DNA from 2 places in the Actinoplanes sp. NPDC051537 genome. Region 2 is predicted to be linked to the other one. Evidence: riboswitches for the same ligand, from Rfam matches in the RefSeq annotation. Region 2 holds a riboswitch; the other holds the start of a gene.
The links. Region 2 has a riboswitch for cyclic di-AMP ahead of ACZ6TB_RS26725 (C40 family peptidase). Riboswitches for the same ligand answer to the same signal wherever they lie in the genome.
Positions count from the first base shown of each region.

Region 1: another riboswitch for cyclic di-AMP. It lies ahead of ACZ6TB_RS07255 (C40 family peptidase); the one in region 2 lies ahead of ACZ6TB_RS26725 (C40 family peptidase).

Region 1 is NZ_JBVJIU010000003.1:70,318-74,880, reverse strand. It holds gene ACZ6TB_RS07265 (FAD binding domain-containing protein) at 1-150, opposite strand, end outside; gene ACZ6TB_RS07260 (XdhC family protein) at 272-1,342, shown strand; cyclic di-AMP (ydaO/yuaA leader) riboswitch at 1,488-1,635, shown strand; gene ACZ6TB_RS07255 (C40 family peptidase) at 1,642-2,148, shown strand; gene ACZ6TB_RS07250 (Pr6Pr family membrane protein) at 2,230-2,922, opposite strand; gene ACZ6TB_RS07245 (DEAD/DEAH box helicase) at 2,919-4,563, opposite strand, start outside.
Region 2 is NZ_JBVJIU010000011.1:91,534-96,096, reverse strand. It holds gene leuS (leucine--tRNA ligase) at 1-2,294, shown strand, start outside; gene ACZ6TB_RS26725 (C40 family peptidase) at 2,360-3,172, opposite strand; cyclic di-AMP (ydaO/yuaA leader) riboswitch at 3,179-3,310, opposite strand; gene ACZ6TB_RS26720 (MurT ligase domain-containing protein) at 3,741-4,563, shown strand, end outside.

The sequences.
Region 1 (4,563 bases), on a different contig from region 2:
TTCGAAGTTGGCCAGGCGCAGCTTCATCATCGGCAGCAGGCTGTGCCCGCCCGCCACGAGCCGCGCCGAGCTGCCCAGACGTTCCAGCAGCCCGATGGCATGGTCCACACTGGTGGCACGTTCGTACTCGAACGGAGCCGGAACCTGCACGCTGCACCTCCCTCAAATTGCCCGTGAATCTGTCTCGCATCCGGATCAATGTCAACAGCGACCTAAGGGATCTCTTAACTCGGCGTTGACGATCGCGGCGCCGATCGCGGAAGGTACGGCCGTGCGGGACATCGTGGACGGACTGATCGCGTGGCGGGCCGAGGGCATCGCGTTCGCGGTGGCCACGGTCGTGCGCACGTGGAACTCGGCCCCGCGGCAGCCCGGCTCGGCGATGGCCGTCAACGAGCACGGCGAGGTCCTCGGCAGCGTCTCCGGCGGCTGCGTCGAGGGGGCGGTCTACGCGGCCGCCGAGGAGGTCATCGAGACCAAGAAGGCGCAGCAGCACACGTACGGGGTGAGCGACGGCGACGCCTTCGAGGTCGGTCTCACCTGCGGCGGCACCATCGAGCTGCTCGTCCAGCCCTCGGTCGCGCTCACCGACCTCGACGACGTGCTGGCCGCCCTCGCGTCCGGCCGCCCGGTCGCCACCGTCTCGATGACCGACAACCAGCTCGTGATCTGGCCCGACAAGGTCGTCGGCACGCTCGGCGACCCCGGCCTCGACCGCGCCGCCGAGCAGCAGGCCGCCGGCATGCTCTCGGCCGGCGCCACCGGCACGGTCCACCTCGGTTCGCACGGCGAGCAGCGCCTCGAGGACATCGAGGTCTTCGTGCAGACGTTCCTGCCCCCGCCCCGGATGATCGTCTTCGGCGCCATCGACTTCGCCGGCGCGGTCGCCCGGATCGGCGGCTTCCTGGGCTACCACGTCACCGTCTGCGACGCCCGTCCCGTCTTCGCCACCCGCAAGCGGTTCCCGAGCGCGGACGAGCTGATCGTCCAGTGGCCACACCACTATCTGGAGTCCACGTCGGTCGACGAGCGGACCGTGCTCTGTGTCCTGACTCACGATCCCAAGTTCGACGTGCCGCTCCTCGAGGTCGCGTTGCGCACGCCCGCGCGCTACATCGGCGTGATGGGCAGCCGCCGCACCCATTCCGACCGGCTGCGCCGACTGCGCGAGGCGGGCGTGTCCGAGACCCAGTTGGCCCGGTTGTCCGCTCCGATCGGTCTCGACCTCGGCGCGCGCACCCCCGAGGAGACGGCCGTCGCGATCGCGGCGGAGATCATCGCGACCGCCTGGGGCGGGTCCGGTCTGCCCCTCACCGGCCTCGACGCCCCGATTCACGGGTAGCCATCCGGTAGCGGCTGCTCGTTTTGCTGCCGGATCCCGTTTCCCGGCCCGATCGATTCTTGCGCTGCCACCGCGCGTTCTCGCCGGTGGCCGCCACCCGCCGCGGGGACGCCGAGTCCCGCCCACCGCGCGGCGGTCCATGACCTGTCTCCGATCGGAAACTTCAGTGGGCGGGAGCGGGGAACCCGATTGCGCCGGCCATCGCGCCGGCTTGGGGTGAGGTCGCATCGCGCGACGGGCCGCCTTCAGGCCCAACCCGACAGCTAACCTCGCAGGCGGTTGAAGGACCAGGATCCTCCGTGCTCTCTGCTGTCCGTTCCACGGTTGTCGCTGCCCTGATCGCCCTTCTCGCCGCTTTCGTGGCTTTCGAGGCCACTCCCGCCGCGGCCGCTCCGGCCTCTCCGGCCGCCTCCGCCCGGTATTCGTCCGCCGCGGCCGCCCGCCTCCTTCAGGAGCGCGGCGCGCGCGTGGTGGCCGCGGCCCGCTCCCAGCACGGCAAGCCCTACCGCCACGGCTCCGCCGGCCCGCGAGCGTTCGACTGCTCGGGCCTGACCACCTACGCCTACCGCGCGGTCCACATCAAGCTCCCCCGCACCGCGAACGCCCAGTACCACGCCGCCCACCCGGTCAGCCGCGCCACGGCCCGCCCCGGCGACCTGGTCTTCTGGGTCACCGGCCGGCACGCCTACCACGTGGCCGTCTACGCCGGCGGGGGCCTGGTCTGGCACGCCCCCAAGCCCGGCGACAAGGTGCGCCTCGCGAAGATCTGGAGCCCGCGCGAGGTCCGCTTCGGCCGCGTCGGCTAGCTCTCCGCCTCGCCCAGTTCTCCGCTTCGCCCAGCTCTCCGCTTCGCCCAGCTTTCCGCGTCGCCCAGCTCTCCGCGTCGCCTAGCTTTCCGCGTCGACGGTCTCGGGCCGGCGCCGGGTTTCGTCCGATTCCACCGGCGCCGGGCCGCGACCCCGGGACATCGACCGGTCGAGGCCGACCACGAGCGCGCCCAGCACCCCGAACATCACGCCCAGCTGCAGGAACTGGAGACCCACCCAGCCGTACCCGTGCCCGGTGGGATCGAGGAAGAAATACGGGTAGCGCACCGACGCCGCCGGGAACAGGCCGCCGCGTACCTCGATCATCAGTCCGTAGCCCAGCGGGTAGGCGATCCACAGCGGAATGTCGCGCCAGTGCACCCGGCGGCGCGGCCCGAACGCCACCCAGTCGGCCAGCACCAGCACCGGGACCACGTAGTGCACGAGGAACAGCGACCAGTTGGTCAGCGCGGTCGCCGGGTCGTCCGCGGTCAGCCCCGGCAACGGGTTCGCCCCGTGGTTGAGCAGGAAATGCGAGACCAGGCCGGTGATCAGGATCCACAGCGTGACCGCGCCGCGCCACCGCGGCGCCGGCGGCTCGACCGTAGCCCGCTTGACCATCCAGTAGAGCGCGCCGGTGAAGTAGGCCAGCGTGATCAGGTTGCTCTGCGCCGTGTAGTGGATGACCCGGTGATCGCCGAGCAGCAGCCCGGCCGCGCCGCACCCGGCGATGACCGCACGCAGCCCGAACTGCGGCGTGCGGTAGACCGTCACAGCTCGCCCTGGTAGGCCAGCACGCCCCGGTTGACCGCGCCGATGGCCTTGCGGGCCGCGGCCCGCACGCTCTCGGAGGCGGCCGGCGCCTCCTTGACCTGGCCGAGCAGGTCGAGCACCTGCCGCGCCCAGCGCACGAAGTCACCGGCCGGCATGTCGGCGTCGTAGTTGTGCCCGCTCGCCAGCACCCGGGCCAGCGGCTCGCCGCGCGCCCAGCGGTACATCGGCCAGACGAAGCCGGGGTCGGGCTCGCGGGTGAGCTGAAGCCCGTGGTCGGCCTCGTCGGTGGCGATCTCACCCCACAGCTTGGTGCACGCGTCGACGGCGGAGGTGACCGCGCCCTTCGGCACCGAGGCCCGGTCGTCGCCCTCGCGGCGCGACTCGTAGAGCACCATGGACACCGCGGCGGCCAGCTCATCGGGCTGGAGGCCGTCCCAGACGCCCTGGCGCAGGCACTCGGCGACCAGCAGGTCGGCCTCGGACCAGATGCGGCCCAGCATGCGGCCGGTCTCGGTGACCTCGCCGTCCGGCGAGAGGTAGCCGCGGCCGCGCAGGACCGCGCACACCTGGTCGAACGTGCGGGCCAGCGAACCCGTACGCCCGGCCACCTTGTCGCGCAGGGCGTCGGTGTCGCGCTGCAGCCGGTGGCGCCGCTCGGCCCACCGCGCGTGCTCCTCCCGCTCGGGGCAGGCGTGGCACGGGTGCTGCCGCATCCGCACCTTGAGCAGCGCGATCTCGGCATCCTCGCCGGTGTTGCCGCCTCCTCGCCGGCCGCGCCGGCCGCCACCATGACGATCGAGGCCGGTGGCGGAGACCTGGGCGGCGAGGTCGCGGCGGGCGGCGGGCGAGCGGTGATTGAAGTGCTTCGGTACGCGGATGCGCTCCAGCACCTCGACCTCGGCCGGGAAGTCGGCGGGGCTGACCCGGCCGGCCCACCGATCCTGGGTCAGCACCAGCGGCCGCGGCTCGCCGAACCCGCCCGTCGGCGCCTCCAGCACGACGGCCAGCCCGGCCCGGCGGCCCTGCGGCACCCGGATGACGTCGCCGACCCGCAGCCGCTCCAGCGAGGACACCGCCGCGGCCCGGCGCTGGTTGGCCCCCTGCCGGGCGAGCGCCTTCTCCCGGTCGGCGATGGCGACCCGGATGGCGAAGTACTCGTCGAAGTCGCCGTGGTGGCACGCGGCGTCCTGCCCGTACGTCTCCATGGTGTCGACGTTGCGCTGCACCTGTCGCGCCAGCCCGACCACCGACCGGTCGGCCTGGAACTGCGCGAACGAGGACTCCAGCAGGTCGTGCGCCTGGTCGGCGCCGACCGAGCCGACCAGGTTGACCGCCATGTTGTACGACGGGCGGAACGACGACCGGAGCGGGTAGGTGCGCGTGGACGCGAGCCCCGCGACGTGCCGCGGGTCGACCTCGGGGCTCCAGAGCACGACCGCATGGCCCTCGACGTCGATGCCACGGCGCCCGGCCCGGCCGGTGAGCTGCGTGTACTCCCCCGGGGTGAGGTCGACGTGGGCCTCGCCGTTGAACTTGACCAGCCGCTCGAGCACCACGCAGCGGGCCGGCATGTTGATGCCCAGCGCCAGGGTCTCGGTCGCGAAGACCGCCTTGACCAGGCCCTGGACGAAGCACTCCTCG
Region 2 (4,563 bases):
ACGACGAGAAGATCCACAAGGCCCGACCGATCCCGGCCCTGATCGCCGAGTTCGAGGCCGGCACCCGGCCGACGCCGGGCACGCCGTGGGCCGCCATGTCCGCCGTCGAGCGGCGCAAGCTGGTCGACGACCACCGCCTGGCCTACATCAGCGAGGCCCCGGTCAACTGGTGCCCGGGCCTGGGCACGGTGCTGGCCAACGAGGAGGTCACGCCGGACGGGCGCAGCGAGCGCGGCAACTACCCGGTCTTCCAGCGCAAGCTGAAGCAGTGGATGATGCGGATCACCGCGTACGGCGACCGCCTGATCGAGGATCTGGACACGCTGGACTGGCCCGAGCCGGTCAAGCTGATGCAGCGCAACTGGATCGGCCGGTCGCGGGGGGCGCACGTCGAGTTCCCGGTCGGGGACGACGTGATCACGGTCTTCACCACCCGCCCGGACACGCTGTTCGGCGCGACCTACATGGTGCTGGCGCCCGAGCACGAGCTGGTCGACAAGATCGCGCCGGCGTCGTGGCCGGACGGTACGAACCGGACGTGGACCGGGGAGTTCGCCACGCCCGGCGAGGCGATCGCGGCCTACCGGGCGCAGGCCGCGGCCAAGACCGACGAGGAGCGCACGGAATCCAAGGTCAAGACCGGCGTCTTCACCGGGGCGTACGCCATCAATCCGGTCAACGAGCAGCGGGTTCCCGTCTTCGTCGCCGACTACGTGCTGGCCGGCTACGGCACCGGCGCGATCATGGCGGTGCCCGGTCAGGACGAGCGCGACTGGGAGTTCGCGGAGAACTTCGAACTGCCCATCATCCGTACGGTCGAAGCGCCTGTTGATTTTGAAGGTGCTTTCACCGGCGACGGCCCCGCGATCAACAGTGACTGGCTGGACGGGAAGGGTGTCACCGAGGCGAAGGCCGCGATGATCGCGTGGCTGGAACAGCACGGGCACGGGCGTGGCGCCACCACCTACCGCCTGCGCGACTGGCTGTTCAGCCGGCAGCGGTACTGGGGCGAGCCGTTCCCGATCGTGTACGACGAGACCGGCCTGCCGGTCGCGCTGCCCGAGGCGATGCTGCCGGTCGTGCTGCCCGATGTGGACGACTTCTCGCCGCGCACCTTCGACCCCGACGACGCGAACAGCGAGCCGGAGACGCCGCTGTCCCGCAAGAAGGACTGGGTCAACGTCGAGCTGGACCTGGGTGACGGCCCGAAGTCGTACATCCGGGAGACCAACACCATGCCGCAGTGGGCCGGCTCCTGCTGGTACGAGCTGCGCTACCTGGACCCGCGCAACGACAAGGCGCTGGTCGACCCCGACAACGAGGCCTACTGGATGGGCCCGGCGCGCGACGGCGACTCCGGCGGCGTCGACCTGTACGTGGGTGGCGTCGAGCACGCGGTGCTGCACCTGCTGTACGCCCGCTTCTGGCACAAGGTCCTGTACGACCTGGGCCACGTCTCGTCCTTCGAGCCGTTCCGGAAGCTGTTCAACCAGGGCTACATCCAGGCGTACGCGTTCCGCGACGCGCGCGGCGTGATCGTGCCGGCCGAGGAGGTCGTCGAGCGGGACGGCAAGTACTTCCACTCCTCCCAGGAGGTCTTCCGCGAATACGGCAAGATGGGCAAATCGCTGAAGAATGTCGTCACGCCCGACGAGATGTGCGAGCAGTACGGCGCCGACACGTTCCGGGTGTACGAGATGGCGATGGGCCCGCTGGACGTCTCGCGCCCGTGGGAGACCCGGGCCGTGATCGGCTCGCAGCGGTTCCTGCAGCGGGTGTGGCGCCTGGTGGTCGACGAGGAGACGGGCGCGCTGCGGGTCTCCGACGAGCCGCTGGAGCCGGCCGTCCGCAAGCACCTGCACCGCACCATCGCCGGCGTCCGGGAAGACCTGGACGAGCTGCGGTTCAACACCGCGATCGCCAAGCTGATCGAGCTGACCAACACGCTGACCCCGCTGCCGGTCGCGTCCCGGGAGGCGATCGAGCCGCTGGTGCTGATGGTGTCGCCGTTCGCGCCGCACCTGGCCGAGGAGCTGTGGAACAAGCTGGGGCACGCGGGCACGCTGGCCTACGCGGACTTCCCGGTCGCCGACCCGGCGCAGCTGAAGGCCGAGTCGATCACCTATCCGGTGCAGATCAACGGCAAGGTGCGGGGGCGGATCTCGGTTTCCCCTTCGGCTTCCGAGGATTCCGTACGGGATGAAGCTCTGGCCGCGGTGGCCGAGGCGCTCGGGGATCGCACGCCCAAGAAGGTGATCGTGGTGCCCGGCCGGTTGGTCAGCGTCGTCGTCTGATCTCCATGGCAAAGGGCGCCGCGCGAACCGCGCGGCGCCCTTTCGTCTCGCCTTTGTTCCTTTTGTTACGCGACCAGACGGCGTACGACGTAGTTGCTGCCGTACATCTTGTGCTTGCCGACGCGCGCGCCGGTGTGCGGCGAGTCGTACATGTAGCCGTTGCCGGCGTAGATGCCGGCGTGGTACCCGTACGAGCCCGAGCGGAAGACGATCAGGTCACCGACCTTGACCGACTTCTTGGCGACGGCCTTGCCGTACCTCTGCTGCGAGTTCGCCTTGTGCGGCAGGCTCTTGCCGGCCGCCTTCTTGAAGACGTACATGGTGAAGCCGGAGCAGTCGAACCGCTTCGGCCCGGCGGCCGCGAACTTGTACAGCGCGCCGGTGTGCGACTTCGCCTCGGCCAGCACCCTGGCCCCGGCGTTGCTGCGCACCGTGATGCGGATCGAGCTGCCCCAGTACGCCTGGTACGAGCCGTTCCCGTAGAAGACGGCGCGGAGGTTCACGCTGGTGCTCGGCCGCGTGTAGAGGTTGGTGATGCCGTTCTTGCCGACCCGGACGGTGCCCACTGCGGCCCACTTGCCGCCCCGGTTGCCCTGGAGCTGGACCTTGCCGGACGTGATCCGCTTGCCCGTCTTCGGGTTGTAGTACCGGACGGTGATGCGAACCTGCTGGCCGGAAGTGAGGGTCCGGGTACTGACGTTGGTCAGGTTGGTGGGCTTTGGCTTGGCCGCGGCCTGGACCGCCGCCACCGGCGTGGCGGCGCTGGCCGCCGGCGTCGAGATCAGCTGACCTGCGCAGAGGCAGAGTCCCAGGGACAGCGCGGCAGTACCGGTGCCGACGGACAGCCGTCGACGCCGGCTCGAGGTGTGCTCGTGCACGGTAAGGAAATCCCTCCGGCACGCCTGCGAGGTTAGCTGTCGGGTTCGGGCGGGAAGGTTGCCCGGTCGCCGTGGAGGCCGACTTCACCCCGAGGTTGCCCCGTTGCCCGCCACCGGAGCGGGTGGCGCGGAGCGGACCGGCTGTCTCTCTCGAGAAGCTGTGGGTCCCCCGTCCCTGCCCCCGTATGCCTTTGTGGTTGTACGAGTTCGGTGGTCGTGACGATCGGCCCGGGGCAGGGCTCGGCGTGAACCGGATCGTCGCGAGCCGTTCCATTCGGATCGGCAGAACCTTGCTACCTGAAATTCCGCATGATCGGCGGGAGCGGTTTCGTCACGCTCCGTGGTTGGCACATTGGTGGCTGTCCAATTTGTTACGTCCGCGAGACAAATGCCGTGACGCGTCGTGCCGGGGGGATCACGGCTTGTCGAAGGTTACGGGTGAAACAGAACACATAAATAGTGCTTCCCCAGGTCAGGGCGATTTCGTTTCGTCCTGTCCGCCTCTTGTCCGCCGCAACTCGACGTAACAGCCGACTCCGGTACCCTCGCTCCCGTGACGGACGGCAAGATGCCCCTGCGGGCCAAGGTCGCGACCGGCGTGTCGAAGACCGCGGCCGCGCTTTCTCGGGCCGCGGGACGCGGCGACGGCTCGGTCATCGGCGGATGGATCGGCCTCAAGATCGACCCAGATCTCCTCGCCCACCTGGCCTCCGGCCGCGCGGTCGCGCTGGTCTCGGGCACCAACGGCAAGACCACCACGACGCGGCTCACCGCGGCCGCGCTCGAGGTGCTGGGCCGGGTCGCCACCAACTCGTTCGGCGCCAACATGCCGACCGGCCACACCTCGGCCCTCGCCAAGGCCGGCACCACGCCGTTCGCGGTCCTCGAGGTCGACGAGCACTACCTGGCCCGGGTGATCGACGCGACCAGCCCGCGCGTGGTGGCGCTGCTCAACCTCTCCCGCGACCAGCTCGACCGGGCCAAGGAGGTGGCGATGATGGCGCAGCTGTGGCGCGACGCCCTCGCCGGCCACCCCGAGGTGCGCGTGGTCGCCAACGCCGACGACCCGATGGTGGTCTGGGCCGCCGAGGGGAGCAGCGGGCAGGTCACCTGGTTCAGCGCCGGCCAGCGCTGGCACGACGACTCCTTCGTCTGCCCGCAGAGCGGCCACCCGATCGAGCGCAACGGCGGCGACTGGTGGTGCACCGGCTGCCCGTTGCGCCGCCCGCGGGCCCAGTGGCACGTCGAGGACGAGGGTGTCATCGACCCGCGCGGCGACTGGCACCTCGTCAAGCTCCAGCTCCCCGGGCAGGTCAACCTGGGTAACGCCGCGACCGCCCTGGCGGTGGCGGCCGAGTTCGGGGTGCGCCCGATAGAGGCTCTGCCGCGAC